Regions from separate parts of the Marinomonas algae genome, predicted to be linked through region 4. Evidence: predicted binding sites of a transcription regulator. Region 4 holds the regulator's gene; each other region holds the start of a gene.
The links. The regulator sigma-54, encoded in region 4, starts transcription at its own class of promoters, with help from an activator protein. The targets are predictions, from matches to a motif close to TGGCACNNNNNTTGCTNT.
Positions count from the first base shown of each region.

Region 1: the regulator sigma-54 is predicted to act here: its motif matches at 1,364-1,381, upstream of ACMUMQ_RS07580 (amino acid ABC transporter substrate-binding protein).
Region 2: the regulator sigma-54 is predicted to act here: its motif matches at 6,885-6,902, upstream of ACMUMQ_RS00420 (ANTAR domain-containing response regulator).
Region 3: the regulator sigma-54 is predicted to act here: its motif matches at 1,836-1,853, upstream of ACMUMQ_RS03480 (circularly permuted type 2 ATP-grasp protein).

Region 1 covers NZ_JBLIXK010000003.1:270,809-278,545, forward strand. The annotation lists gene ACMUMQ_RS07575 (amino acid ABC transporter permease) at 1-297, opposite strand, end outside; gene ACMUMQ_RS07580 (amino acid ABC transporter substrate-binding protein) at 385-1,272, opposite strand; gene greB (transcription elongation factor GreB) at 1,582-2,055, shown strand; gene ACMUMQ_RS07590 (DUF72 domain-containing protein) at 2,215-3,060, shown strand; gene ACMUMQ_RS07595 (NUDIX hydrolase) at 3,075-3,623, opposite strand; gene ACMUMQ_RS07600 (HlyC/CorC family transporter) at 3,633-4,889, opposite strand; gene ACMUMQ_RS07605 (cytochrome C assembly family protein) at 4,972-5,739, opposite strand; gene ffh (signal recognition particle protein) at 5,868-7,250, shown strand; gene rpsP (30S ribosomal protein S16) at 7,428-7,676, shown strand; gene rimM (ribosome maturation factor RimM) at 7,692-7,737, shown strand, end outside.
Region 2 covers NZ_JBLIXK010000001.1:92,564-100,300, forward strand. The annotation lists gene nirB (nitrite reductase large subunit NirB) at 1-120, opposite strand, end outside; gene ACMUMQ_RS00395 (NAD(P)/FAD-dependent oxidoreductase) at 165-1,418, opposite strand; gene ACMUMQ_RS00400 (ABC transporter ATP-binding protein) at 1,399-2,244, opposite strand; gene ACMUMQ_RS00405 (ABC transporter permease) at 2,279-3,250, opposite strand; gene ACMUMQ_RS00410 (CmpA/NrtA family ABC transporter substrate-binding protein) at 3,316-4,725, opposite strand; gene ACMUMQ_RS00415 (CmpA/NrtA family ABC transporter substrate-binding protein) at 5,052-6,242, opposite strand; gene ACMUMQ_RS00420 (ANTAR domain-containing response regulator) at 6,239-6,844, opposite strand; gene ACMUMQ_RS00425 (helix-turn-helix transcriptional regulator) at 7,056-7,676, opposite strand.
Region 3 covers NZ_JBLIXK010000001.1:736,032-743,768, forward strand. The annotation lists gene ACMUMQ_RS03470 (DMT family transporter) at 1-229, opposite strand, end outside; gene ACMUMQ_RS03475 (FAD-dependent monooxygenase) at 509-1,699, opposite strand; gene ACMUMQ_RS03480 (circularly permuted type 2 ATP-grasp protein) at 2,038-3,492, shown strand; gene ACMUMQ_RS03485 (alpha-E domain-containing protein) at 3,495-4,439, shown strand; gene ACMUMQ_RS03490 (transglutaminase family protein) at 4,436-7,737, shown strand, end outside.
Region 4 covers NZ_JBLIXK010000006.1:168,879-176,615, reverse strand. The annotation lists gene ptsN (PTS IIA-like nitrogen regulatory protein PtsN) at 1-187, opposite strand, end outside; gene ACMUMQ_RS10610 (RNA polymerase factor sigma-54) at 205-1,677, opposite strand; gene lptB (LPS export ABC transporter ATP-binding protein) at 1,753-2,478, opposite strand; gene lptA (lipopolysaccharide transport periplasmic protein LptA) at 2,479-2,988, opposite strand; gene lptC (LPS export ABC transporter periplasmic protein LptC) at 2,972-3,550, opposite strand; gene ACMUMQ_RS10590 (calcium/sodium antiporter) at 3,550-4,530, opposite strand; gene ACMUMQ_RS10585 (ABC transporter ATP-binding protein) at 4,675-5,475, shown strand; gene mlaE (lipid asymmetry maintenance ABC transporter permease subunit MlaE) at 5,472-6,254, shown strand; gene mlaD (outer membrane lipid asymmetry maintenance protein MlaD) at 6,256-6,720, shown strand; gene ACMUMQ_RS10570 (MlaC/ttg2D family ABC transporter substrate-binding protein) at 6,724-7,338, shown strand; gene ACMUMQ_RS10565 (BolA family protein) at 7,554-7,737, shown strand, end outside.

The DNA of each region.
Region 1 (7,737 bases), on a different contig from region 4:
GGGCATTTCTCGCTTTACCCATCTTCCAGCATCTGCTGGGAGTAGTTCTGGAAACACAAAATACCAAAGGAAGAGCTGAACCAATAATGGCACATTACGAAATAGTTCAACGTAAGCAGAGCCAATAAAGCGTAAGTATGGATTAGTGGAGGTTCTCATTATCCCTAAAATAGAGCCAAGGGAAAATGCTATAACCCAAGCGCAGAGAGCGATCATTAACGTCCATTGTAGTCCGTCTACTAGCCACCAAATATAAGGGTCTCTAAAAAGAATCCCCCAGTCCCAATTGTACTGCATGGATTTTCCTCATAATGAACCTTTCAAGTGCTATGGCAGCTAGAGCCTAACACTTGAAAGGTTGAGCTTTAAATGGATAGTGAATGGTTAGTGCGGGTAGGCTTGAGTATCAAATGCACCTTTTAGGCGATCTGATAGTGGCATGTTGATGTTTGTAGGTCCTGGAGCAAACCATTTGTTGTATATAGTTTCCATTTCTCCTGATCTCATTAAATCAGACATTACAACACGGCCCAGACGCTCAAATGTTGAGTCGTTGCGTGGTACCATAACGGAATATGGGTCAAATGATAGGAATCGTCCAGTTACGTGATAGTCACTTGGATTTTGTGATTTAGATATTAAGCCGTATAACAGAACATCGTCAGAACCATAAGCGTCAATTCGGTCCGTAGAAAGTGCTAACCAACCTTGGCTATGATCTTTTACTGTAACAATTTCTACATCAATCCCAAGGTTAGAAATAGCTTCTTTTAGGGCTTTTTCATTTGTGGTGCCAGCAGACATACCAATGATTTTTCCGTCTAGATCTTCTATTTCAGTTATGCCAGTTGCTTTTTTGCTTGCGAGCTTTGTTCCGGTAATAAAAGTTGTTGATAAGTAAGCTACTTGTTTTTGGCGTGTTAAATTGTTGGTGGTTGAGCCACATTCGAGGTCGATAGTGCCATTTGCAATTAATGGGATACGTGTTTGCCCTGTTACAGGTACGTATTTAACTGTTAATTTATCGTTGTTTAATTCTGTTTTTATTGCTTCAACAATATTGAGACAAAGGTCTATTGAATAACCGATAGGCTCTTCCGAGTCACTGATATATGAGAAAGGGACGGATGTTTCTCGGTGCCCAATAGTGACGTATCCTCTTTCCATGATTCGTTTTAGAGTTGGTGAATCTCCAGCGTCAGCAAAGGCGGTGCCGGTGATACTTATTGCAGCGCATAGTGAAATAGCGGTTTTAATAATAAATTTTTTCATTATTGATCCTTTCTCTATTTTAAGTTTAGTAGTTAATGGCTCTGTATAAAAAATGTTCGAATTTATTAATGAGTTAATGTTGTTGTTTATAAAAGCACAGACTATGCCAATCGCTTGTATTATCTGAGGTTTCTCGCTAAGAGAAGGGTGTGCAGTTGTGTTGTGTTGTTGTGTGGTGCTTCATTGTGTTTTTTCTGAGGTGTGTGCACCAAAATAGGCTGTTTGGTTATATGTAAATATGTTGAAGTTATAAAAGGTGATTTTATTTTTCTCGCGTCAACTTTAATGTTTTGAGTTTTGGAGAGAGCTGTGCAAGCAAAGCTAATTACCCGTAAAGGTTATCAAAAGCTCAAGGATGAGCTTAATTTTTTATGGCGGAAGGAACGGCCGAAAATCACTGAAATAGTGACTTGGGCTGCGGGGCTTGGTGATAGGTCTGAGAATGCTGATTATCAATATAATAAGCGTCGCCTGCGGGAAATAGACAGAAGAGTTCGTTTCCTGCGTAAAGTTCTAGAAGATATTCAGATAGTTGACTATCACCCTCAGCAAGATGGGAAAGTGTTTTTTGGCGCATGGGTTATGCTGGAGGATGATGACGAAAACACATTGCGTTTTCGTATTGTTGGAGGGGAAGAAATCTACGGTCGTGATGATTACATATCGATTGATTCCCCAATGGCCAAGGCGTGTCTAGGAAAGCAAGTCGATGACGAGCTTGTTGTTCGTGCTCCATCAGGAGATAAGGTCTGGTATGTTTTGGATATTCAATATGAGAAATAATCGCTTAAAAGAGAATTTATTTAATTGTTCTACGCGGTGTGGATATCGTTTCAAAGATTTAAATGATGACGTGACTATTCATCTCGCAGCAGGAGATAAAGCATATTTTATTGAGGCGATTGAATATCGATCTATAGAGTCGTGAGAATTTATTATGGCATGGCGCAGTGGCAACACCCTGCGTGGACAAACTGGCTTTATCCAAGTTCGCTTCCTGCCTCTGAAAGAATAGGGCGCTATTCAGACATTTTTCCCACCGTTGAAGTCGGTAGTACTTTTTACACAAAAGTCGATCAAGCCCAGTTGCAGCGTTGGTATGAAATGGTGAATAACGACTTTCGCTTTTGTTTTAAAGTGTCTCAAGAGATAACTCATCGTTTAAATGAGCGTTCTTGGGGAGAAGTCGTTGCAGATTGGTTGAGTTTTATGGAATCGCTTGTACCTTTGCAGTCAAAGCTAGGCCCCACTATGCTTCAATTTCCTTCGTCTTGTGCTGGAGAGTCGCTGAAAAAGATATTGTCTCTGTGTGATTTGTGGGAGCTAGAGGTGCCTTTATCCGTTGAAGTTCGGCATTTGTCGTTCTTTGATAAAGGAGTGGTTGAGAAGGGGCTACTTGCAGGGTTGTCGAATGCAGGTGTTAATCGAGTAGTGATGGACTCAAGGCCTATTTTTTCCACGCCAGCTTATTGTGAAAGCTTGGTTGATGCTCAGAGAAAGAAGCCAAGAGTGCCTTGTCATCCAGTTGCTACCGCTCAACATCCAGTTGTGCGCTTTATTGGTCATCCAGACTTATCGTTAAATGAGGTTTGGCTAGATCAATGGGCGCTAAAATTGTCTCAATGGTTGAAAGAAGGATTACAGCCGTTTGTGTTTGTTCACTCGTCCGATAATATTGCTGCGCCAACATTAGCTGCAAGACTGGATGAAAAGGTAAATTTGCTTGTCCCTGATTATCAGCCAGCTTTGTTATTGCCAGACTCTCAGGAACAAATTGCGCTTTGGTAGGGGGTGTTTGCTTTTTATTTTGAACAAAGCTGATCGACTAGAATGACGTCGTCATGAAAACCATAGTGCCCAGCTTCATGGTCTTGAATAAAGAGCTTTAATGTTTTGCTAACGCTGCTAAACGCAAGCTCATTCCAAGGGATGTCTTTTAATTCAAACAGTGCTACTTCCGAGCTTTCTTCTGTCGGATGGAAGTCGTCTTTTTCTAATTCGGCTAAATAGAACAGGTGAATCTGATTGATATGAGGGATGCTTATCATGCTAAAAAGTTGTAAGCATTTAGCGACTGAGCCGCTTTCTTCTAGGGTTTCTCTTAGTGCGCCTTCGCTGGTGGTTTCTTGGTTTTCCATGAAACCAGCTGGTAAAGTCCAAAACCCTAGGCGAGGCTCAATATTGCGTCGACACAACAGAACTTTTCCCTCATAAAGAGGAATGGTGCCTGTAATAAGGTTTGGGTTGTCATAATCTATGTTCCCGCAACTTGGGCACATTGCCCGCATTCGGTTGTCTCCGGCCGGTATCGCCATGTTGACTGAGTGGCCGCACTGGGAACAAAATCTCATTATGTTTCCTTATCGCTTTAGTTGGAGCTTAGCGTATTTCACAATTTTGTCTTCGATCTCTTGGATTTCAATCATATAGTGGCCAACCCATAAACTGATAGGGTGTTCTGGGATGAATTCCAATGTTTCTATGATTAGGCCGTTTAGTGTTTTGGGTCCATCAGTAGGCAGGTGCCAATCGAGTGTTTTGTTGATCTCGCGGATGTGAGTGGAGCCTTCTATTCGGAAGGAGCCATCATCTAGTGTTTGTATCTCCTCTTCTTCATCCTGAGTCGGTGGGGTGAATTCGCCAACGATTTCTTCTAGTACGTCTTCTAGAGCGGCAATACCTTGGACATCACCATACTCATCCACCACTACGCCCATTTGTTGATGGTCTTTTTGGAAGTTGAGAAGCACTGTGTTTAGAGAAGTGCTTTCAGGGATGAAATACGGTTCAAGTGTTGCCTTTAATAATGCGGCTTTGGATGGTGTAGGGTCGCGCAAGAACATTGCAGCGTGTCGTGCGTGAAGAATACCAATGATTTTATTGATCTCGCCGTTGTAGACAGGCATTCGGGTGTGTCTGCTTTGGCAAATTTGTTCGATGATCTCTTCGATTGAGTCTTCAATGTCTATGCCGACAACTTCGTTTCGAGGAATCATAATGTCTTCAACAGAAACTTTTTCCAGGTCAAGAATGGAAATTAACATTTCTTGGTGGGCTGCAGGAATCAGTCCACTGGCTTCGTTTACAACTGTTCTTAATTCTTCGGAATCCAATGTGTCTTGTTTGTTTTGAGAGGCGTGAACGCCAATTAAGCGTAACAGACCATTAGATAAGCCATTAACTAACCATACAAGTGGGTAGAGTGCTTTTAATAAAATAGCGAGCACCCAAGAGGCTGGGAAAGCAATTTTTTCTGGGTGGATAGCGGCTAATGTTTTCGGCGTAACTTCGGCAAAAATCAATACGATCATAGTAAGTGCCGCTGTGGCTATTGCTACACCGGCATCGCCCCATAAGCGAACAGCAATAATGGTTGCTATTGCGGAAGCTAGAATGTTGACAAAGTTGTTACCAATTAAAATAACGCCAATAAGTCTATCAGGGCGTTCAAGAAGGGTGTTTACCTTGATTGCAGATCGGTTCTTGCTTTTGACAAGATGCTTCAGGCGATATTTGTTAATCGACAGCATTCCTGTTTCAGAGCTCGAAAAGAAAGCGGAAAGTAAGATAAGACAGAAAAGTATTCCACCAAGAATACCTAAGGGTACTTCGTTCAAAAAGGGATCGCCTCAATTATTTAGATAAATGGATTATTAGTTCTTAAGATCTGACTGTCAAACTACTTTGATCTAATTGTGATTAATGAAGCAAAATTTGCAATGCAATACGACTACCGAAGTAGCCAAGCATTAACAGAAAAAAGCCACTTAGCGTAAGTTTTACGGCTAGTTGTCCGCGCCACCCTACAATGTGCCTACCTAACAAAAGTCCTGCAAAAACAAACCAAGACATAATGGTGAAGAAGGTTTTATGAGCAAGGTGTTGAGCAAACATGTCTTCGATGAAATAAAAACCTGTCGCTATTGTTATGGTTAACAATACAAAAGCGGCCCAAATGAACTCAAACATAAGCTGTTCTAAAACTTGCAGAGGGGGCACTCTTAATAGCTGTTTTAGTTTGTGATGTTTGAGTTGGTATTCTTGAATTGCCAGCAAAATGCCAACTCCGCAAGCGGCAGTAAACAAGCTATAAGCAGCAGAAGCAATTAAGATATGAGCGCTGGTGCCCCAAGAATTGCTATGCAGTTGCATTAAATCCCAAGGTTCTATTGCATTGAGGGCAATAATGATGGCGCCAAGAGGGAAGGCAACGCCTAATAATAGAGAGAGATCTTTATCGCGATTGCTAAACCAAAGTAGGCTATTGCCAATAAACGCAATTAAAAGGCCGATGGTTAAAAAATTAAAACCGTCTTTATTGAGTAAAAGTTGGATCAAAGAAAATGTATGGGTAGCGAGAGCTAATGCGCCAATATGTTGTGTGAAGCGGCTTTGCGGACGGGCGAAATAAGTTGCGCCGGCAATTATAGAAGCGAGACAGGCAAGCCAAAGCGATAATTGAATCATGAAACTAAAGGTTCCGCTGAGTAAAGGTATAGGGTGAAAAACATTTATCCGTTATAATAGAGCCAATTTCACCTTGGATAAACTGAAACCGTAGGTTTTTTCCATTTAGAACCAAATTTGAGGGCAATATGTTCGACAATTTATCGAATCGCTTAACTTCCTCGCTTGATCATATTCGAGGTCGAGCCAAACTGACAGAAGAAAACGTAAAAGATGTTTTACGTGAAGTGCGTATGGCGCTCCTTGAAGCTGACGTCGCGTTGCCTGTTGTAAAAGATTTTATTGCCGCTGTAAAAGAGCGAGCAATTGGTACTGAAGTATCAAAAAGCCTAAGCCCTGGCCAAGTCTTCCTTAAAATAGTGAAGCAAGAGCTTGAAAACGTAATGGGGCAGGCAAATGATGACCTGAATCTTCGTGTTGCGAGTCCTGCGGTTATTTTATTAGCGGGCTTACAAGGGGCGGGTAAAACCACTTCTGCGGCTAAGTTGGCAAAATATTTAAAAGAGCGCGAAAAGAAATCTGTTTCTGTCGTTAGTGCCGATGTATATCGCCCGGCTGCGATTAAACAGCTTGAAACGCTTGCGGGTGAAGTCGGTGTTGACTTCATTCAGAGTGATTTATCTCAAAAGCCAATCGACATCGTAAATGGTGCTATCGATTACGCTAAGAAAGCGCATAAAGATGTATTGATTGTTGATACGGCAGGTCGTTTATCTGTTGATGACGCCATGATGGCGGAAATCAAAGAGTTGCATGCAGCTGTTAACCCAATTGAGACCTTGTTTGTTGTCGATTCGATGACAGGTCAAGATGCAGCGAATACAGCGAAAGCCTTTGGTGATGTGTTGCCGCTAACAGGGGTTATTTTAACGAAGACGGATGGTGACGCCCGTGGTGGTGCGGCATTATCTGTGCGCCACATCACTGGTAAGCCAATTAAGTTCTTAGGTGTTGGTGAAAAAGTTGACGCACTGGAACCATTTCATCCTGATCGTTTAGCTTCTCGTATTCTTGGTATGGGCGATATGCTTTCTCTTATAGAGCAAGCTGAGCAGAAAATCGACAAGGATAAGGCTGAAAAATTAGCTGGTAAGCTTAAAAAAGGTAAAGGCTTTGATTTAGAAGACTTTAAAGAACAGCTTCAGCAAATGAAAAACATGGGTGGAATGAGCTCTATGTTGGATAAGCTTCCAGGTATGGGGCAGCTGGGTAATATTCAAGATAAAGTGAATGACAAAATGTTCGTTCAAATGGAAGCCTTGATTAATTCTATGACACCAGCGGAGCGTCGTAATCCAGATGTGATAAATGGCTCTCGTAAGAAGCGTATTTCAGCCGGTGCAGGTTTGCAGATTCAAGATTTGAATCGCTTGTTGAAACAACATAAACAAATGCAAAAAATGATGAAGAAATTCAGCTCTAAAGGCGGAATGCAGAAAATGATGCGCGGATTAGGTGGAATGATGCCGGGTGGCGGTATGCCAGGCGGTGGTGGTTTCCCTAGAATGTAGAGCTAATTAGCTGTTTTTACAGGTGGTTTTTAAAAAACTACTACTTTAATTGAAAGGGCGAGCAAATCGCCCTTTTGTTTTTCTAGTTTATCGACTAGAATATGCCGCCTTCTTGTAGTATGAGTCTAAAATCCGACTCGGCAAGAGGGTTTCGTTAAGCAATAAGGAGCCAATCAAATGGTAACTATTCGTCTTTCTCGTGGTGGCTCTAAAAAGCGCCCATTCTATCACTTGAACGTGGCTGATAGCCGTCGTGCACGTGATGGTCGTTACATCGAGCGTTTGGGTTTCTTTAACCCTATTGCTCGTGGTCAAGAAGAACGTCTACGCATCGACTTAGATCGCGTAAATCACTGGGTTAGCCAAGGCGCTCAACTTTCTGACCGTGCTGCGCAGCTTGTAAAAGATGCTAGCAAAAACGCTTAATACTGAGGTAATGCTATGTCTAAATTGAAACAAGCGGCCGCTCCTGAGCAAGCCCTTGTTG
Region 2 (7,737 bases), on a different contig from region 4:
ATGAAAAGTTTCGTGACCACCTTGGGCAATAATTTGTTCAACAAAATGGTGGCCGACCATGCCATTCCCCACTACAACAAGACGTGGTTTATTGGCCGATAGAGGTATATTAGATGTCATCGTGTTCCCCTTGCTTTTAACTAGCAACGTCTAAAACCGCTTAATTAGGCAACTTTTGGGCAGCAATATGCTTCCCCAAACACCAGTAGTTCAAGCATGTCAGAGACATTAGTTTTGTTTTGAATTAGCTGGAAATACCAGCTCCCATCGGCAACGTTGCCATAAAGAATTGCCCCAACTAATACGCCATCGTTGACGATCAGTTTGCGGTAATGATTGGCTCCTACATCTTTAAAGAAGATGCACGAGTCTTCCGGATCGGCTTGAATCTTCCCGACTGAAAAAAGATTCACACCAGATACTTTTAATTTGGTTGGCGTTGGCTCAATTGAAAAGCTGGCGTCTTTGTCATTCAGCACACTGATTAGCACTTTTATCTGATCCCAAATAGGAGCTACCAGACCAAAAGTTTGCTGGTCAAATTCACAGCATTCGCCTAATGCAAAAACATCTCGATAGGACGTCTGCATTTTTTCATCCACTACAATCGCTTGATTAGTTTTTAAACCTGCCGACTTTGCCAAAGCTATTTCTGGTGAAATTCCTGCTGCCATAACAACTAAGTCAGCCGCCATTCGCTCACCATCCGCGCGCACAACCTGATTAACGAGACCGTTTTCTGATTGAATAAAAGAAGATGGCGATTCCCCCAGACGAAACTCAATTCCCATCTGCTCTAACCGGCTACGTAACAAAGCAGCAGATTCAGCGTCTAGCTGTCGGTTCAATAACCATTTTGAGCGATGAAAAACAGTCACTTTATGACCTCGCTTAACCAGTCCAACAGCCGCTTCTAATCCCAGCAAGCCGCCACCAATCACGCAAACAGACTGATTGTCTTGAAGGCTCGCCATAACGTTGACATCGCTCCAGGTACGAAAGCCCATCACATTTGACGCCTTCGCCCCATCGATAGGTAAGATTCTTGCTCGTGAACCTGTTGCCATAATCAATTTGTCATAGCCAATGGCTTTAGCGCTGGCCAAACAAACCACTTTCGCCTCAAGGTCAATGCTCTCAACCCCATCACCAGCAATAATAGACACACCTTCTTGCTGCATTTTTGCCGTGTCCACCAAAGACATTTCATGATCCGAGATGTCTTTGGCTAACAAGGAAGACAACATGATTCGGTTGTATCCAACCTGAGCTTCTTCACCAATCAAGGTAATAGAATAATTCGCATTTTTTTGCTGCATCAAATCAAACGCCAGCTTGCTGCCTGCCATTCCAGCACCAACAATAACAATGCGAACGCAGCCTGCCTGACGCATATTATTAAGCGCTCGCCGCTGCATTTGTGTCTGCTGTTTTTTTCGCTTTCGCAGCAGAAATAGGCTCAACTTTGCGCTGTTTTTCATATAGGAAAGTCAGCACTTGTGCACGGTAATCGACATATTTAGGGTCATTAGCCAATGCCAATCTGTCTCGTGGACGCTCTAAATCCACATGAAGAATTTCGCCTATGGTCGCCTCTGGACCATTAGTCATCATGACTATACGATCAGACAGTAAGACAGCTTCATCAACATCATGAGTAATCATAATGACGGTGTTATTTAGGTCTTTTTGAATTTCCATCAAAGAGTCTTGAAGATGTGCTCGCGTTAAAGCATCCAGTGCACCAAAAGGTTCATCCATTAATAGAACACTTGGCTCCATTGCCAACGCACGCGCAATACCTACACGCTGCTTCATACCGCCTGAAATTTCATCAGGGCGTTTGTCTGCTGCATGAGTCATATGCACAAGCTCTAGGTTGTGCATAATCCATTCATGCATTTCTTTTTTAGATTTTGTCTTCTTGAAAACCTGCTTAACCGCCAATTCAACATTTTGGTATGACGTCAACCAAGGCAACAATGAGTGGTTCTGGAAAACAACCGCACGCTCTGGGCCTGGGCCTTTTACCTCTTTTCCATCGAGTAAAATACCGCCTTCCGTTGCATCATAAAGACCGGCAACAATATTCAGAACAGTAGATTTACCACAACCAGAGTGACCAATCAGGGAAACAAATTCCCCTTTATTAATTTTTAAACTGACATTATCAAGCGCTTTGAACGAACCTTTTGGGGTTGGAAACTCGATAGAAACTTTACTGATATCCAAATGGGTTGACATATTTCTCTCCTACTTAGCCTTATCTAGTTAACCGTTAACGTAATACTTGTGTTTTATCCCAAGAGACAAAACGCTGAACTACAAGCATGGCTCGGTCTAATAAAAATCCGATAAAGCCAATCATCAACACCGCCACCATAATTCGCCCTAGCGAGTTTGAACTACCGTTTTGGAATTCATCCCAAACAAACTTACCTAAACCTGGGTTTTGAGCCAGCATCTCTGCTGCGATAAGAACCATCCAAGCAATACCTAAAGACAAACGAAGTCCGGTAAACATCAATGGGATAGCAGAAGGGATAACAATCTTGATGACATGAGTCATCCAATTCAGGCGCAATACTTTTGACACGTTTAACAAGTCTTTCTCTACCGCTGCCACACCAACGGCCGTGTTAATCAAAGTCGGCCACATGCAACATAACGTCACCGTAAACATAGAGGTTAGGAAAGATTTCGAAAACATTGGGTCGTCTGTAACATAGGTCGCACTCACAACCATGGTGACCAAAGGTAACCAGGCAAGCGGCGAAACCGGTTTGAATACTTGAATAACCGGATTAAGAGCACTGTAAACTGAACTATTAAGACCAATTAAAATACCAAGTGGAATGGCAATAAGACTCGCCAACCCAAAACCTGCCAATACGGTATAAAGGCTTGTAAATATTTGATCAAAAAAGGTTGGCTTACCTGTGTAATCTCTTAACTTACCCACATAGCTAGGATCTTTCGCTTGGCGCGCTTCTATACGTTTTTCTTGGCGCTCGTAAAACGCTTCTTCCTTAACTCGTTCGTTTTGATGTTCAGCCACAAGGCTATTCCATTGCTCGTATACAACAGATGGCCCAGGAAACTCCCCTAAAGAAGTATGAACTCGGCTTGCACCAACCTGCCACAACGAAATAAAAACCAAAATCCCAAAAAGAGGAAGCAACAAGCTTTTCAATGAAATGCTTTCTACTTTGTCTTTCAATGACGCTATGGATAAGCTCGGTATATTCATATTTCTCTCTCACTCTGTTTAACAAAATAAGACAGCCTGACTGACTGTCTTATTATTCGCTTTACTTATATTTGGTCGTCGCCTTTCAAACCAATTTCAAAGCTTTTCAAGTAATCATTTGGTTTTTTACCGTCATATGTAACACCATCGATAAAGTCACTTTGTGGCGCTTTGAAACCATCTTCTGTTTCAAAATCTGGAAACTCAGATGCCACCATCAAACCATCTTCGATCAAAGCATTCGCCGCTTGAGCATAAATGTCTGGACGGTACACTTCTTTCGCTACGTTCATGAACCATTCATCTGATTTAGGCTCTGCAATTTGTCCCCAACGACGCATTTGAGTCAGGTACCAGATCGCATCACTGTAGTAAGGGTAAGTTGCGTTATGACGGAAGAATACGTTGAAGTCAGGCACTTCGCGCTTGTCGCCTTTTTCATACTCAAACGTCCCTGTCATACTGTTAGCAATAACGTCGTAATCGGCACCGACATAATCACTACGAGACAAGATTTCTACTGCTTCAGGACGGTTAGCATTGTTATTTTCATCCAACCATTTCGCTGCACGGATCATGGCTTTTACAACACGAATGTGTGTATTTGGATACTCTTCTGCCCAATCACCACTCACACCAAATACTTTCTCTGGGTTGTTTTTCCAGATTTCGTAATCGGTAATAACTGGAACACCAATACCTTTAAATACTGCTTGCTGGTTCCAAGGTTCACCCACGCAGTAACCGTGAATGGTTCCAGCTTCCATTGTTGCTGGCATCTGCGGTGGCGGTGTTACTGACAACAAGGCATCTGCATCAATCTGACCACTTGTATCGCCTTTCGCTGGCGCATAGTAACCAGGGTGAATACCACCAGCTGCTAGCCAATAACGTAATTCATAGTTGTGAGTAGAGACAGGAAACACCATTCCCATTTTGAAAGGTTTGCCTTCTGCTTTATAACCATCGATAACAGGTTTTAGAGCACTGGCACTAATTGGGTGAACAGGCTTTCCATCAGGGCCATTTGGAATGTTCTTTTTCATCTCAGCCCAAACATCATTGGAAACTGTGATGCCGTTACCATTCAAATCCATACTGAAAGCCGTCACGATGTGAGCTTCGGTTCCGTAACCAATCGTCGCGCCCAAAGGCTGACCCGCCAACATATGAGCACCATCCAACTGACCATCAATCACTCGGTCTAATAGTACTTTCCAGTTTGCTTGTGCTTCTAACGTGACATACAAACCTTCATCTTCGAAATAGCCTTTTTCATATGCAATTGCTAATGGAGCCATATCGGTTAATTTAATAAAACCAAACTTCAGCTCTTCTTTTTCTGGGTAACCAAGCTCAGCATGAGCAACCCCAGACAAAAGTGCAGATCCAACCAATAAAGAAACACTGGCTTTCTTAGTTGAACGTACTAATTCCGGCAAAGATAAAACCGTTTTCAAAGATCTCATACTCATAACTATGCTCCACTTGAGAAACGTAAAAAAAACAAAAAAGGCGCATGCGAATCACAATTAATGTGTCCACAGGCGCCTTTGCCATTCATAAACAGCTCTACATTGAACTGCTAATAATGTGGGTGACAGTTAGGCATCGTTGCCAACTTCACCAAAATTTTATTAAAACTTGATATATAAATAGAAAGCACTTTATATGCCAAAAAACACAAACTATTGATACACAATGCTTTTTAAAGAATTAAAGCGAAAAACATGCAGCTTTTAATAAAAAAATCACTAAACCGTGCTCATTTCTTACGCACTACGCACCATAAAAAGACACGTTATTCACTAAAGCCTTTCAAAATACCTTCCGGGTGCAAAGAAACATTTCCTGTCGATACAGCTTCTAACCAATTGGACTCTGCTGAAGAGCTTAAACGCCAAGAATCATCTTTCTCTACATCAAGTCTTAACGCTTTATAATAAAGGTCTTTGCGATACACCTGCTCAGCCACTTCATTCAATGAAGGAACCTCTTCTAGTTGCTGCCAACGGTGCATTTGCGCCATCACCCACAACGCGTAATTTGGTAATGGCTTATTAATCTCACTTCCAGAAAAGCGCTGATAAGCCTCCATCGGCCAATCGAACTGACCTTTGGGCTTAATCGCACTAAAGCCGTAAACCAATTGTTCAACAGTACTGTTTAAATAATCCGGATGACTTAATATCTCTAATAGCTCGGTTTGATTTTCCGCTTGATCCACCCAAGCACATGCCTTTTCTAACGCTCTAATAATGGCTAAATGGGCTGATTCATTCTGCTCCGCCCACAAGGAATTTACACCAAACACTTTTTCCGGCGTACTTCCCCAAATTTCATAGCCTGTAACCAACATATGGCCTACGCCCTGTTCAACAGCAAGGCTATTCCAAGGCTCACCCACACAATAACCATCTATCTCACCAGACTTAAGTGCGTCGAGCATTTTTACTGGCGGCACAACAGTAATTTGTACATCTTCATCTGGATTAATGCCCACACGGCTCAACCAATCTCGTAATTGATAATTATGTGATGAATAAGGGTACACAATCGCAAAACGCAGAGGCGCATCTTGCCTATCTCGATTATCGATCAGTTTTTTGAGCGCCGCCCCCGTACGAATATCTGCAGCTGACCCAGAATAATGCTGAAGCTGATCATAAAGAGCATTACCAATGGTGATACCATTTCCGTTATGGCTTACAGTAAAGCTGGTTTGCATCGCTTTTTTGATGGTACCTATTCCTAACGTGGCTGCTATCGGCATAGAAGCCAACATATGAGCACCATCAAGTACATTAAACGCTACTTTGTCACGAATACTCGCCCAAGATGCCTCTTTAGAGAGCTCCACATCGACACTCTCCGAAGCGAAAAAGCCCTTCTCTTTTGCGATAACAAAAGGAGCGCAATCTATTAATGGAATAAATCCAATACGAACAGTCCCGTTATGCAAAGGTGTCGTATTCTCTTGTTTTTGACTCACTTTGCACCTCCCATGAGTTCCATTACCGATATAATGTTACGTGCGACATCTGTCATACGTTGGCTGCGGTCCATGGCTAACTTTCTTAATGCTTTGTAGGCGGCGGGTTCATCACATTGCTGATGTTTCATAATTAAACCTTTCGCTTTATCAATAAGTTTTCTGTCTTCTAATTGGCTTTTGACTGTTTCCAATTCCGACCTTAAGGCGTGAAATTCACGAAACCTCGCAATAGCAACTTGCAACAGTGCTTTGACACTTCCGCTATTAACACCATCAACTACATATGCACTGACACCAGCTCTGATGGCTGCCTCAACATGTCGAGAGTCATCTTCTTCGGCAAACATAACAATTGGGCGAGGATTATCTTGAGTAAGGCGAGACATATTTTCCAATATATCTCGATCAGGAGATTCAATATCAATAATAACCATATCAGGTTGATATTGATTAACGGCTTCCGTTAGGTTTTTGGCATTTTCAAGACGCCTAATGACACGATAGCCACTGTCTGTCATTGCTTGCTCTACAATGGCTGCTCGGGCAGGCTCATTATCAACAAGCATGACAGTTAACTCTTTCTCTGGGGGCGCAGACATAGTGCACTCTCTTAAAAAATATAAAAATATACTTTTATATACTGCAAGATATGCGCCATTTTAAAGCCTGAAAAGAAAGACAATATTTCATAAAATCCCTGTATTAACAGGGATATATAAAAAATAAAGGGAGAAATAGAAATCTAAAGAAAATAAAAGACCCAATTTGGTGCAGAGAGATTAAGCTAAAGTTCCAAATTGGGGTGCACTGTTATTGGTTTTGAGCCAGTAAAGCCAAGGCTAATCTGTCTTTTGTATTGGTTTTTTTGAAGATAGATGTCAAATGAGCTTTTACTGTTCGTTCTGTAATCCCCATCTCATTTGCTATATCTCTATTTGACAATCCTTGAGCAACTAATTGCGTCACACTTAACTCTCTATCAGATAGCCCCTCAAGCTCACTTTCATAAACAGCATTGACAGCAGACTGTGAAATCAATTGTTGAATGAAAGCTTTTCCACCCCAAATTTCTCCTGAATCAACAACCGACAAAACCAGAGACAATTGTTCTTCACCAATATAAGGAGCGCACTGACCACTAACACCAACAGAAAAAAGCCTTAATGCGGCCGCTTGGCTCGATTGATTAGGAAAAACAATGACTTTCTGATGTGGAAACTCTGCACGCAAAGCAACAACATCCTCTACATTTTTCGCAAACCCATCATCTGCTAAGTAAATAAAGCAATAATGAAAATCTGTGGATAGGCTTTGTAATGATCGACGAACTTCTTCTCCGCTTTTAACTCGAAATAAATCTACATTGGTATTAACTATTTGATTCCAATGTGTCCATACGGCGTCATCTGTATTCCAACATAATATTTTCAAAGCAGATCTCGTTGTGTTATCAGTTCCAACTAAAATGATTCTAACCAGTAGAAAGCATTGC
Region 3 (7,737 bases), on a different contig from region 4:
TCACAGCACCGATCATAATCGCTTGCTTGACGTCTCCCCACTGAATAACACGAAAGTATTTTTGCCCAACAAGAAACAGAACAAAACCCGCTATCAGAAAACGAGCACCCATAAAAAACAAAGGTGGCAATCCTGCTAACGCCTCTTTGGAAAAAATCCATCCAAAAGCAGCCAAAACCGTCACTAAAACCAATATCCATTCAGCTTTAAAACCAGAATCTTGTCTCACTCTAATTCCTTAGTAATCAATAACGCTCTGAGGTAAAAGCCGGTGAGTTTAACAATAAGAAGAGAAATAAAAACAGGAAAGAAAAAGAAAGCGAATAAAAAGCCCACTCAGCTTCTCACATTCAAGATATGAAGGTTTCAATACTCTGATTTAAATTGCCTTTGCCCAACAGAATAGCCAAAGCAATGGCTGGCAAAAGGAAATTTAAAAGCCGTAAAGTCTGAGGTTTCCAGATTGTTTTAAAAGAAAAATTTGATCAAACAGTAATAAACATGTTTTTTATAATTGATTAACATCATAACCATAAACGGGATCTAACTTTGACTGGATGAGGTCTGGTGCAAATTGAGAAGCAGCTTTTAACGCCTTAAGTTTCATTTTCCCAACAAGTCCACCGTGCATGTGATACAAGCCCGCATTGGCTTTGGACATTTTTTGAATCTTGGTCGCTCGTGGTTTACGGATTTTCTCATACTCGATCAATGCATCAGAAAGCCTGTGGTCTGCAACACATTTCACCAGAACATAAGCATCTTCAATTGCCATAGCAGCCCCTTGCGCCATAAAAGGCAACATAGGGTGGCAAGCATCTCCGAGTAATGCCACACGCCCTTGATGCCAAGTAGGCAGCTCATCTCGACCATTTAATGCCCATAAAAAGCTATTGCTTGCTGCAGACAAAATCTCTGTCACTTCAGGATGCCAATCAGAAAAGCTTTGCTTAAGCTCTGCGACATTCCCCTCCTCGCGCCATGATTCAGAAGTCCAATCATCACGTTCTTCTACTGCGACAAAATTCACATATTCACCACCACGCAAATAATAGCTAACGAAATGGCGATTCGGACCAACCCAAACACACGCATCAGGCTGAACTTTCACCTTCAACTCACTGACCGGAACAATCCCGCGCCACGCGACTTGCCCCATGAAAGTCGCTTTTTCATGACCTAACATTTGTTCTCGTACAGTGGAGTGAATCCCGTCTGCGCCTACCAATAAATCCGCAGCCAACGTACGACCATCATCTAAAGTAGCCTGAACGCTCTTTTCTGCTGTCTCAGCGTAATGAGTCATATTGGCACTTAAGATGAACTCAACACCTGCTGCCTTGCAACCATTTACTAATACACGATGTAAGTCTGCTCTATGCAAATGCCAATAAGGAGCACCATAACGATGAATGGCCTGATCCGCTAAAGGAACTTTTAGATAGTAATCACCCGTTTTATAGTCACGCATTGAAGCATGCTGTGGCGTAAAGGCATATTGGCTCAATTCGGTTTCCAACCCCAAGTGTCGCAATACTTTTAACGCATTTGGGCTTATCTGTAATCCAGCTCCCACCTCGCCAAAGCACTCAGCCTGTTCCAAAACCGTGACGTGGATATTCTGCTTCGCAAACGCTAATGCAGCGCTTAAGCCACCGATTCCAGCACCGACGATTATAATGCGACTAACTTGGCTCACTTATCTTCCCTCTCTTAATGCGCGATAACAGCGTCAACTGAACAAGCGCACCATGATAATGAATTTATTTCGCTGTAAAACAGACCTAGATCATGAAACGAAAAACCATTTTTCGCCATTATACAGACAAACAGTATGGCGCGATCCTTGCTTTGAATATTGTTAATAATGCGTCGTCATTATGTTAATTGAATAAAAGCGATACTTTGACCATCCTTGGTCTAACCTTGTACAGCAAAGACGTCTCCCAAAGATGGGGCGGGCGCACAAAAAAAGTACACCGACATGTGCAAAATTAAAGCACACGCCTCCAGGATAATGTAGAGAACGAGGTATACATGGAAACACTAACAAGCCAATACCAATCATCAGATTTTTTTGATGAATTAATTGATAAAGATGGAACACCAAGATCACCAGCAAAACAACTTTTAGGCTATTTAGACAGCTTATCTGAAGAAGAACTAGAAAAGAGGCGAACAACAGCCGAAGCCACCATACAAGAAATGGGCATTAGCTTCACGGTGTACACAGAAGAAGGCAACATAGATAGAGCATGGCCCTTTGATATTGTCCCCCGAACCATAAAAGCATCAGACTGGAAAATAGCAGAAGCGGGACTAAAACAACGTCTCAAAGCACTCAACCTCTTCATCGACGATCTCTACCACGACCAAAACGTCATCAAAGACGGCATCATCCCAGAACACATCATCAAAGACTCCAAAAACTTCAGACCAGAATGTGTCGGCGTATCACCTGCTTACGGTGTTTGGGCGCATATTTGTGGCACGGATTTAGTTCGCGATGAAAATGGTGATTTCTTTGTTTTAGAAGACAACCTACGCGTCCCATCTGGTGTATCTTACATGCTAGAAAACCGTGCCATCACTAAACGTGTATTACCGGAATTATTCGAGAACGAATCCATACTACCGGTCGACTCATACACCTCTCAATTATTTGATACCTTGGTGTCTTTGTCCCCTAGAGACATTGAGAATCCAGAAATCGTGGTTTTAACACCCGGCATATATAACTCAGCCTATTTCGAACACGCCTTTCTTGCTCAGCAAATGGGGGCAGAATTGGTGGAAGGCAGCGACTTGTTTGTCGACAGCGATGACTGTGTTTACATGAAAACCATTGATGGCCCAGAACGTGTCGATGTAATTTACCGTCGTATCGACGACCTCTTCATTGACCCTGAAGCCTTCGATCCAGAATCTGTTTTGGGTGTCGCTGGGCTCATGCGCGCATGGCGTAAAGGCAATGTGGCTCTTGCCAATGCACCCGGTGCGGGCGTAGCCGATGACAAGGTTGTCTATGCTTATGTTCCAGAGATTATTCGTTACTATCTAAACGAAGAACCAATTCTGAAAAACGTTGAAACCTTCCTGTGCGATGATCCAGAACAACGTGCTTATGTGTTGGAAAATCTGGATAAATTAGTAGTAAAACCTGCGAATGAATCTGGTGGTTACGGCATGCTAGTTGGCCCACACTCAACGAAAAAAGAGCAAGCATTATTTGCAGATTTGATCACCAAGCATCCAAGAAATTATATAGCTCAGCCTACGCTCAAACTATCAACGTCTCCCACGCTAATCTCCAAAGGAACATTAGAACCTCGCCATTTGGATTTGCGTCCGTTTATTTTGCAAGCCAAAGACTCTTATGTCACAACGGGTGGCTTGACCCGCGTCGCAATGAAAAAAGGTTCCTTGGTCGTTAATTCGTCACAAGGTGGTGGTAGTAAAGACACTTGGATCGTTGACACTAAGGGGGAATAATTATGTTATCTAGAGTTGCAGAGCGTTTATATTGGAGCGCAAGATACTTAGAGCGCGTTGAAAACACCGCCCGTTTAGTCAGCGTTTATGATGACTTACTGTTCGACCTACCAAACGACATCAATGTGTCTTGGTACAACCTGATTGAAATTCTCAGTGGCGAAGACACCTTTGAACAGCGCTACAAGGTAAAAGACGAGCGCAATGTCGTGAAATTTTTGCTCGCTGATGACACCAATCCAAGTTCTATTTTGTCTTCTCTCAAAATGGTTCGAGAAAACATCCGAACCACTCGCGACGTGGTGCCTAAAGAAACCTGGGAGTTGATTAACGAACTAGATCTATACGCTCAGAAAAATATTAAACAAGGCATTAACCGTTCAGAGCGCCACCTTTTCTTGAACACCATCATTGAAGGCTGTCAAAAAATCATTGGCCTTTTTGCTGGCGCGATGAGCCGAGATTCTGGCTGGCATTTCTTGATCATGGGGCGCTATTTGGAGCGCGCAGATATGGGAACTCGTATTCTAGATGCCGCCGTTTCCTTAATGTTGCAATCAGATCAAGAAGCCAGAATTCAACTTGGCCAAGTAACTTGGTCGAAAGTCCTCAAATCTCAAAGTGCTTACTTTGATTACCGTCGCACAGTCAGAACCTCAATCAACGGCGCAAAAGCCACAACCTTTTTGATGAACGACCCATGCTTCCCACGCAGCTTGGATTATTGCTTCGGCCAAATCAGTGAAGCGGCAAAAAAACTGCCTCGTTCTGCACTAATAGTTGCTCAAGCAAATAAAATTTTTGAATTTAAATACCCACTTTCAAGTTCGGAAGATCTAAACGAAGACTTCCACAACCACCTTAACGAATTACAAATCGCCATTATTGAAATTAACCATAAAATCACAGAAAACTGGTTTCAATTTAGGCAGGGAGACGCTGCATGACCATTAGAGTCGCAATACAGCACAAAACCACTTACGAGTTTGACCGCTTTATTAATGTCGCCCCTCATGTTTTAAGACTACGACCTGCGGCACATTCTCGTACCAAAATTCACGATTATTCTTTAAAAGTTTTACCGGAAAAGCACTTTATCAATGTGCAACAAGACCCTTTTGGAAACTTTCAGACACGCTTAGTGTTTCCTGAAAAAACCAATAAGCTTGAATTTATCGTAGAAGTAATCGCCGACATGACGGTGATCAACCCATTTGACTTCTTTGTGGAAAGCTACGCAGAAGAATTCCCTTTTGCGTACGATAAAGCCCTTAAAAAAGAATTAGAGCCTTATTTAAAAGTCACAGAGTCTTGCCCATTATTGGACAAATGGCTATCAACCGTTGACCGCAAAAACACACCCGTAAATGACTTTTTAGTTGCCATCAATAGTCGGTTAGCGAGTGATATAGGTTACGGGATTCGTTTAGAGCCAGGTGTCCAAACTTGTGAAGAAACTCTGACACTGAAAAAAGGATCTTGCCGCGATACGTCTTGGTTATTGGTTCAAATTCTTCGTAGCCTTGGGTTCGCTGCTCGTTTTGCATCGGGTTATTTGGTGCAACTGACAGCCGATGTGAAAGCCCTCGACGGCCCTTCTGGACCAGAAGAAGATTTCACTGACTTACACGCTTGGTGTGAAGTTTTCTTACCTGGCGCAGGCTGGGTTGGGTTAGACCCGACATCTGGCTTGTTCGCAGGCGAAGGTCACATTCCTTTAGCTTGTACTCCTGAACCAGCTTCTGCAGCGCCAATCACAGGCTTCATCGATGAATGTGAATGTGAATTCAGCTACAGCAACACAGTTACTCGTATCCATGAAGACCCTCGCGTTACAAAACCTTATGCAGAAGGTGAATGGGAAACCATCAAAGCACTTGGGTTCGCTGTTGATGAAGAGCTTGAAAAAGGCGATGTTCGTCTGACTATGGGTGGCGAGCCGACTTTCGTCTCCATTGACGACATGGATTCCGAACAATGGAATACAGGTGCGTTGGGCGCAGATAAGCTCAAACTTGCGAAAGACTTGCTTCTGAAAATGAAACAAGAATTTGGCGCAAATGGCCTGCTTCATTATGGACAAGGTAAATGGTATCCAGGTGAGGAAATTCCTCGCTGGGCGCTAGGATGTTTCTGGCGAACGGACGGTGTTGCTCTTTGGAATGATCCAAAATATCTGGCTCGTGTTGATACTAATTATAAACACACCATCAAAGACGCAGAAGCCTTTGGTACAGCCTTATGTGAGCAGCTTAACCTAGACAAAAAGTACCTTCAGAGCACTTACGAAGATACTTTGTACTATTTATGGTTAGAACAATCTTTGCCCGCGGATGCAGACCCAACCAAAGCGGATCTAAAAGACGATTTAGAACGCCGCCGCTTGGCGAAATTATTGAACCGTGGATTAAGCCAAACCACAGGTTATTTGTTGCCGTTGGAGTTTAATACCATCACAAACAGTTGGGACAGCTCACTTTGGCCAATGCGAAGTGATGTAATTACTCTCATCCCTGGCGACAGCCCAATGGGTTATCGCTTACCACTTAATTCTTTGCCAGCTGTCGCAGAAGAAGACAGGATTCCAGACCGAGACCCTTTTGATCCGCGACAACCATTGGCTAATAAGAAAGGGTCACCTTCACTCAGCAATTCAGCCAAACCAAGTGCAGCGAAAGTGACTCCGAAAACATCTACTAAGCAAGAGAAAGTGCTTAAAAACGTTATTCGAACCTCTTTGTGTATCGAGCCTCGCGATGGCCGTTTACATATCTTTATGCCACCTATGACACACTTAGAACACTTTGTGTCTTTGCTAGAATACATAGAGCAAGTGGCGAAGGAATTAGAACTTCCGATCGTGATTGAAGGTTATGAACCACCGAAAGATCCACGTTTGCAAAAGTTCCTAATCACTCCAGATCCAGGTGTTATTGAAGTGAACATTCATCCTGCATCAAGCTGGAAGGAATTGGTTCACAATACGGAAACCCTCTACCATCAAGCCTACTTGTCTCGCCTCGGCGCAGAAAAATTCATGCTAGATGGTCGTCACACAGGCACCGGTGGCGGTAATCACGTCACATTAGGTGGTCGTACTCCTGCCGACAGCCCACTATTACGTCGCCCAGAATTACTGCAAAGCTTGGTGACATTCTGGCAGCATCACCCTGGTTTGTCGTACCTGTTCTCCGGCATGTTCATTGGCCCTACCAGCCAAGCGCCTCGCCCAGATGAAGGCAGAGACGAAGCTCTGTATGAAATGGAAATCGCTTTCCAAAACATGCCAGAAGGCTTAGTAGATGAACCTTGGTTAGCTGATCGGCTGATGCGCAATTTATTGGTCGATATTACAGGGAACACGCACCGTTCAGAGTTTTGTATCGATAAACTTTATGCGGCAGGCAGCGCAAGCGGCCGACAAGGCTTATTGGAGTTTCGTGGTTTTGAAATGCCGCCACATCCTCATATGTCTTTGGTGCAAATGCTGTTACTACGTTGCTTGGTTGCTCGCTTCTGGAAGAAACCATACAAAAAGCCACTTGTTCGCTGGGGCACCAGCCTGCATGACAAATTCATGATGCCGCACTTTGTTTGGCAAGATGTGAAAGAAGTGGTCGAAGATTTACAGCGTCATGGCTTCCCATTCAAATTAGAATGGCTTGCGCCTTTTGAAGAGTTCCGTTTCCCTCATTATGGCCGTAAGAAAATCGACGACATGGAGATCGAATTACGCTGGGCAATCGAGCCTTGGCACGTTCTTGGTGAAGAAGTCACAGGATCAGGTACAGCCCGTTATGTGGACTCTTCTGTCGAGCGATTACAAGTCAAACTGTCTGGCTTAACAGACAGCCGATATGTCTTAAGTTGTAATGGCCGCAGAGTACCCATTCGCTCAACTGGTCGTAAAGGTGAGTATGTTGGTGCAGTTCGCTACAAAGCATGGGCGCCGCCGTCTGCTTTACACCCAACTCTTGGCATGGACACACCTTTGGTATTTGACCTTATTGATACGTGGAATGGTTTATCAGTAGGCGGTTGTACTTATCATGTGTCTCATCCTGGAGGCCGGACTTACGACAATGTGCCAGTGAACAGCAATGAAGCAGAAGCGCGACGTGTGAATCGTTTCTGGGATCATGGCTTTACTCAAGGAGCCTTGTCACCACCGCCAGCATTTAGTGCTTTGCGCGCTTTTTATCCTAATGAAGAGGCGCCTCGCCCTATGTCGCCACCTGCGGAAGA
Region 4 (7,737 bases):
CTATACCATTTCCTATACCAGTACTACCAAGTTTTTCTCGGCCTAATAAAGCGTCATAAACCGCTTCGTTATCGCAATGCAGTTTGTTAGATGCGACTTCCGCTAAGTTCTCAAGAACGCGTTTTTTGCTGACAATCTCTTGTTTTGCAAAGACAAGTTCTGCTTTCAATAATGATTTTAATGGCATGGTAAAATAGTGTCCGTTTAGATCAATCGCTTGCGTTCATTGGATGGCGGTATGTTCATCGCCTCGCGGTATTTTGCGACAGTACGACGGGCAACTTGTATGCCTTGGTCTGCCAAAATAGTCGCTAGTTTATTATCGCTTAAAGGTTTTTTCGCTGGCTCATCTGTTACTAGCTTTTTAATCATGGCTCGTATCGCTGTAGAAGAGCATTCTCCGCCAGATGCTGTATTGACATGGCTAGAGAAGAAATATTTAAGTTCAAAAATACCTTTTGGTGTGTGTATGTATTTTTGAGTTGTCACCCTAGATATTGTTGATTCGTGCATGCCGACTTCTTCTGCTACATCGTGAAGTACCATGGGTTTCATGGCTTCTTCACCTAATTCAAAAAAGTCAATTTGACGGCTTACAATACAGCTGGCAACTTTCAGAAGGGTTTCATTTCGGCTTTGTAGACTTTTCATGAACCACTTGGCTTCTTGTAATGATGTCTTAATATAGCTCGCGTCCTCGGGTGTTGAGGCGGTGCTAGCCATAGCAGAATAAGTTTCGTTTATTTTGACTGGCGGCAAAGCGTCGTTGTTTAGCTCTACTTGCCAACTGCCATTGCGCTTTTTGACAGAAACATCTGGAATGACATAGTCCGTATCGTCTGCATCAATAACAGAGCCTGGACGAGGATTAAGTTGCTGTATTAGGCTAACAACTTCTTTGAGAGCTTCGTCTTTGAGCTTTGTTTTTCTGCTTAATTGCGCAAAGTCACGACTACCGAGAAGTGGCAAATAATTGTCAATCAAGTTGTGCGTGCTTTTGTATAAAGGATGGTTTTGAAACGCTTCTAACTGAACTAAGAGGCAGTCTCGTAGATCGGTAGAGCAAACACCAATAGGATCAAAACGCTGCAGTCTATGTTGGACGGCCATGACCTCTTCTATATCAAGCTCTTCTAGTTCGATAGAAAGAGACTCGCAGATATCGTCTGGTGTAATACTTAGGTAACCATCTGGCTGTACGCATTCAATGATTGCGTATGCAATCTCAATGTCTCTATCAGACATGTGAGTTAAATTTAATTGCCAGATTAAGTGGTCTTGTATGCTTTCTGCTGGCGCATTACGGCTTTCGAAGTCGCCGTCACCTTCATAGCTATTGTTGTCGCTGATCGCGGCAGAGCTTTGATAGGTGTCATCCCAGTTGCTGTCTATTGAGAGCTCTTCAGGAATGCTTTCTGTCCATTCTGATTCAACACGAGCTTCTTCACTTGTATTGACATCAGGTGTTTCTGGTGTGCTTTTGGATTCGATGCTGGCTGGTGCTTCTACTTGCCCTTGTTCGTCATCGTCAAGTTCAAGAAGAGGGTTTGACTCAAGAAATTCATGAATTTCTTGTTTAAGATCCAGCGTAGAAAGCTGCAACAAACGTATCGCTTGCTGTAGCTGAGGTGTCATGGTCAGCTGTTGACCGAGTTTTAACTGTAAAGACTGCTTCATGGAGCAACTCTTTTTATTTGAGTGAATTGGAACGAGTTATGCATACTACTCCCTTTCTGCAGTAATGATAAGGGGTTACAGGCGGAAGTCGTCACCTAAATAGACTTTTTTTACCTGTTCATTGTTAATAACTGTACTGGCATCACCAGAAGCAATGATATATCCGTTACCCACAATATAAGCTTTATCGCAGATGTCTAAGGTTTCTCTGACATTGTGATCTGTGATTAGAACGCCAATGCCGCTTTCTTGTAAGTGTTTAATAATAAGTTTGATATCGCCAACAGAAATAGGGTCAACACCAGCGAAGGGTTCGTCTAAGAGAACGAACTTTGGATTCATTGCTAGTGCTCGTGCAATTTCTACACGGCGTCTCTCGCCACCAGATAAGGCCATGCCTAAGTTCTTTCTGATATGGGTAATATGAAATTCTTCTAATAAATCTTCAAGCCTGGATTTTTTCTGGGCTTTTGTGAGTTCTTTGCGTGTTTCTAAAATCGCTAAAATATTGTCTTCAACAGACATTTTTCTAAAAATGGAGGCTTCTTGTGGTAAGTAGCCGATACCTTTTTGTGCTCTAGTGTGCATGGCGTTACTGGTGATGTCTTTACCATCGATAAATATGCCGCCTGCATCATTGGCAACCATTCCAACTATCATATAAAAGCATGTGGTTTTGCCTGCGCCGTTAGGGCCAAGCAAACCAACGGCTTGCCCTGACTCAACTGAGATGGAAACATCTTTTACTACTTGTCGTTTTTTGTAGCTCTTTGCTAGGTTTTTAGCTTCTAGAAGGGCCATTTAATTTGTTTCCTCAACTAATGGAGGTTGAAACGTCATTGATACTCTGCCTGTGCCTTTTTTTTCTGCACTAAAGGCTCCATCACTAATAGTGTAAAGGATGTAGTCGGCGGATATAAAGTTGTTTAGCTTGCTTAACTGTCCATTGCCTATAATTTCTAGTTTGGATTCAGTGATAGAGTAATGGATTTTATTGCCTTTGCTGGTAACAGTGTTGCCAGTTGAATCGATTTGTTGGCTAAATTTTGCGGGTTGCCCCAAGGCTTCTAAGCGACTGAATTTTTTTGTCTCTATATCAGTTACAACTTTTAAATATTGTGCCTGTATTTCAATAGAGCCTTGCTTAATGAAGACATTGCCTTTGTAAATGGCTTCTCCAGTATTTTGGTTAAAAGAGGCTTCATCAGCTTGAACTTCTATGGATTTATTTATGTCGTCTGGTAAGGCATAAGTGTATTGACTTAATAAAGTTGAAATTAGCAAAGCGCTAATATTAATCAAGTGTTTCATATGTTCCTCTTACAGATCCTGTCATGATGACTTCTTCTGAATTGATATAGGTCGTAATTTTGTCAGCGGAAGCTTCTCCTTGTGTGGAGACTAGCATCGGACTTCCTTGGCTTGTTAGTGATTGATCTTTATCTAAATAATGTATGCTGTCTGCGCTCAATTTTATGTCTTCAGATTGAAGGTATGTCTTAACGGCTTCAGCTTTGTCTGTGAGTAGAATATCATTACTTCCATCATGAATGATGCCTTTATTTGCTTTTGCGCTCCAAGTGCCTGACTCAGATTTTCGTGCAACGCTTGGAGAATCAAGGAGTGTTTTAGAGTCATCAATATAATGCAGCGTTTGCTTCGCATTGAGGGTTTCGATTAATTCTCCATTTTGATTGAACTCTTTGATGGTTACCTGAGTAATGAAGTAGTCCGGAGAGCTGCTTAAAGAATCTGTTGGTATTAGACTTCTTTGAGGAGAAGCTTCATGCCATAGAAAAGCAGCTACACCAGCAATCAATAAGATAGCGAATAATAATATTTTAGGCGTAGCTGTGCTTTCAAATTTAAACATTAGATCGAACTGCCTGAGCTAATTATAAATAGATAGACACAATAAGATCCAAGAAGCGGTAATCCAATCCAGCGTGGAATGCTGCCGGTTTTAGATTTTTTGAAAACATAAATAGCGAACGCAAGGGCGATTGTTAAAGCCAATACCCAAGGGTAATCTCGATTAGTTACGTTGGCATCAATAATGCCTGGCGCAATTAACGCAGGTAAAGGCAGTACCGTTGCCAAATTGAAAATATTGGAACCTAAGATATTACCGATGGCGATGTCATGGTGACCTTTTCTTACACTGCTCACTGAGGCGGCTAACTCTGGCAAGCTGGTGCCAATAGCGACGATAGATAGTCCAATGATGAGCTCACTGACGCCAAGTGCCGTTGCTATGTTAATTGCTCCCCACACCAAGAGTTTAGAACTGCCAATTAAAACAGCTAAACCAATTAAGGCAATGATTAGGGATTTAACGACTGGTGAGCCGTCGTCTTCTGGGAGTTCGTCTTTTAATTCGCTTTCAAGATCTTTGCTGCCCTTTAATAAGATACTCAAAATTATGATGAAGGCTAAGATCAGAAGGATGCCGTCTAATACGCTCAAAGCTTGATCGTAAAGTAAGTAACCAGCAAGGAAGGTGATGGCCAGAACGAGGGGTACTTCTTTCGTTGTTAAACCCTTTGCGATAGGAACAGATGAAAAGAGTAAAGTGATTCCGAAAACCAGAGCGATATTGGCGATGTTAGAGCCAATTACATTTCCAACTGCAATTTCTGGGGCTTGATCAAATGCTGCAATTGCAGAAACAACCATCTCAGGCGCGGAAGTACCAAGAGCAACCAACGTGATACCTATTACCATTGGGCTTACGTTAAGTTTTTCGGCGACTAACGCTGAGTGCTCGATGAATTTATCGGAGCTCATGACTAAAAGAATTAAACCTGCGATAAGCGCAATGGAAGATAGCAACATGATGTGGAAAGTACTCATAAATTCAGGGAGTACCATTTAATGAGGTTTGTGATTGAAATTCAAGACTTGACCTGACAAACAAATTGAATTTGCTTTGCTTTGATTTTATTTATAGAAGGGCGGTGGTAGTATCTGGGGATATTTTGTAGGGATAAAAAATGTATGTCAGCGCTTGATGCTTATATAGATGTTAAAAATCTCAGCTTCTTCCGAGGCGGTCGTGTTATTTATGAAGATATTTCACTTACCATCCCGAAAGGGAAAATTACAGCGGTAATGGGGCCGAGCGGAACAGGCAAAACAACCTTGCTGCGCTTGATTGCAGCGCAACTGGAGCCGGATAGTGGCTCTATTTTGATCAATGGCGAAAATGTCCACTCTTTATCTAGAACGGACCTTTATAAGGTTCGTAAAAAGATGGGCATGCTTTTTCAAAGTGGTGCACTCTTTAGCGATATGTCAGTAGCAGAGAATGTCGCTTTTCCTATGGAAGAGCATACCAAGCTTTCAGTGTCAGAAATTCAACGTATTGTGGCTGATAAGTTGCACAGTGTTGGCCTTAGAGGGGCGGCTGGCTTAATGCCATCTGAATTGTCTGGCGGTATGGCTAGACGCGTTGCTTTAGCGCGCGCCATTGCGTTAGATCCTGAGTTAGTCATGTATGATGAGCCTTTTACAGGGCAAGATCCGATATCAAAAGGTGTTCTGGTGAAGCTCATACGCCAACTTAACGATACCGCCAATATTACTTCTGTTCTTGTTTCTCATGATGTCGAAGAGTCGCTTTCTATTGCTGACCATGTGTGTATTTTGGCGGGAGGACGAGTCATTGCTGAAGGCTCGGCTGAAGAAATACGAGCTTCTGACGATCCAGAGGTTAAACAGTTTTTGAATGGTGAGCCAGACGGACCTGTGCCTTTCCATTATCCTGAAGATGCGCTAGCTAATGAGGTTGCATTATGAAAACAGTGGCTTCTTTAGGAGCGTGGTTTCTTAGTTGGCTCGAAGCGGTTGGAAGAGCGGGTATTTTCTTGGCTCAAAGTGTTTTTAGGTTGCCTGTGCGTTTCAATGAGTCAGTTAATCTCTTAATAAAACAGTTATATTCTGTTGGGGTTTTGTCTCTTGTTATTGTTGTTGTGTCTGGTGCTTTTATCGGTATGGTGTTGGCACTTCAAGGTTACAGTATTTTAGCAAAGTTTGGCTCTGAAGAGGCAGTTGGTCAGTTATTAGCATTGGCTTTATTGCGAGAGTTGGCACCTGTTGTGACGGCTTTGCTGTTCGCTGGGAGGGCTGGTTCTTCGTTAACGGCCGAAATCGGGTTGATGAAAGCAACCGAACAGCTTTCCAGCTTTGAGATGATGGGGGTTGACCCGCTACGAAGGGTAATTGCTCCAAGATTTATTGCTGGTGTGATTTGTTTGCCTTTATTGAGTTTAATTTTTTCTGCAACGGGTATCATTGGTGGTTTGGTTGTTTCTGTTGGTTGGCTAGGTGTTCATGATGGCGCTTTTTGGTCACTGATGCAGCAATCTGTTTATTTTGATACAGATATCATAAATGGTTTTGTTAAGGCCTTGTGTTTCTCGGTCGCTGTGACTTGGATTGCGGTGTATCAAGGTTACGAGTGTGTACCCACATCAGAAGGGATTGGTAAGGCAACCACTCGAACGGTTGTGTTAGGTTCATTGGCTATTTTGGCGCTGGACTTTGTGTTAACGGCTGCCATGTTTGGAGATTTTTAGGATGAGAAGTAAGCGCACTGAATTGTTTGTTGGTTGTTTTATTGTTTTGGGTATTTTGGCCTTTGTGTATTTGGCTGTACAAGTGAGTGGTCTTGCTTTTTCAGGTAAAAAAGACACTTATCAAGTGGTGGCTAGATTTGATGATATTGGCGGTTTGACGAGCCGAGCAAAAGTCACCATTGCTGGAGTGGAAGTAGGGAGTGTTGAGTCCATAGCTTTTGATAAAGAGCTATATATGGGGTTGGTAACAATGAATATTGATTCAAATGTAGCCAATATTCCAGAAGACAGCTCTATTGCAATTTTAACGAGCGGGCTTCTTGGGGAAAAATATTTAGGTATTACTATCGGCGCAGAGGATGAGAACTTAGTTGATGGTAGTGAAATATACGATACGCAGTCTGCGCTTGTGTTAGAAACTTTGATTAGTCAGTTTTTGTTTAAATCTGACGATTCTGAGGATTAATAAATGAATAAAATATTGTCGAGTGTTGTGTTGTTCGTAACCATGTTTACTTCTAGTTTGTCTTGGTCTAACGAGGCAGCAAGAGAAGCGGTGGTTGGAATTGTTGAGTCTTTTCGTACCGATATAGTGGCTGACAAAGATATCTTGTCTAAAGATCCTGTTTTATTGGAAAGTCGAGTTGATAATATTCTCAACAAAATTGTAGATTTTGATGACTTCTCAAAAAAAATTATGGGTAAGTATTACCGTAGGGCAACACCAGAGCAGCGAACACGTTTTGTTACGGTAACGAAAGACACATTGCTAAAAACCTATGGTTCTTCCTTGTTAGAGCTTGATCCTGACAATATTAAAGTTTTGCCTCTTGGGCCTCAGGGGAAAGGTAAGGAAACAAGGGTAGATGTTGATTTCCAAATGGAAGCTGGTGGCTTGTTGAATATCACTTTTTATATGGAGCAATCTGAAGAAGGGGCTTGGATGTTAAGTAATATCATCATTAATAACATCAATTTTGGCCTTACCTTCCGTAAGCAATTTTCAGTCATGATGCAGCAAAACAAAAACGACATAGAGTTAGCGATAACAGCTTGGCAGAAGTCTTTAGCTAGAGCGTCTTAAGCTACTTGTCGTACATTTTTGCTCTCCTTTGAAATCCGAATCTAATGAATAGGTTTGGATTTTTTGCTTTTTATACGGTTGTTTTGTCAGTCTTGAATAAAATATTGGAAAACATAGGTTTTTTCTTCAGAGTTGCTCGCAGAGGTGTTAAGTAGTTGGCATTACTAGGGTAGAATATAGGTAATTATAAATATTTTATTTTTATTGGAGCTGCTGTGAACGCAAATGAAGTGAAAATGCTTTTGGAGTCTTCTATCTCTAACTGTGAAGTTGTCGCTGAAGGCGAAGGTTGTAACTTTCAAGTAGAGGTAGTAACAAGTGAGTTTGAAGGTTTGTCTACAGTTAAGAGACAACAGCTTGTTTATTCACATCTTCAAGATGCCATTTCAAGTGGTGCAA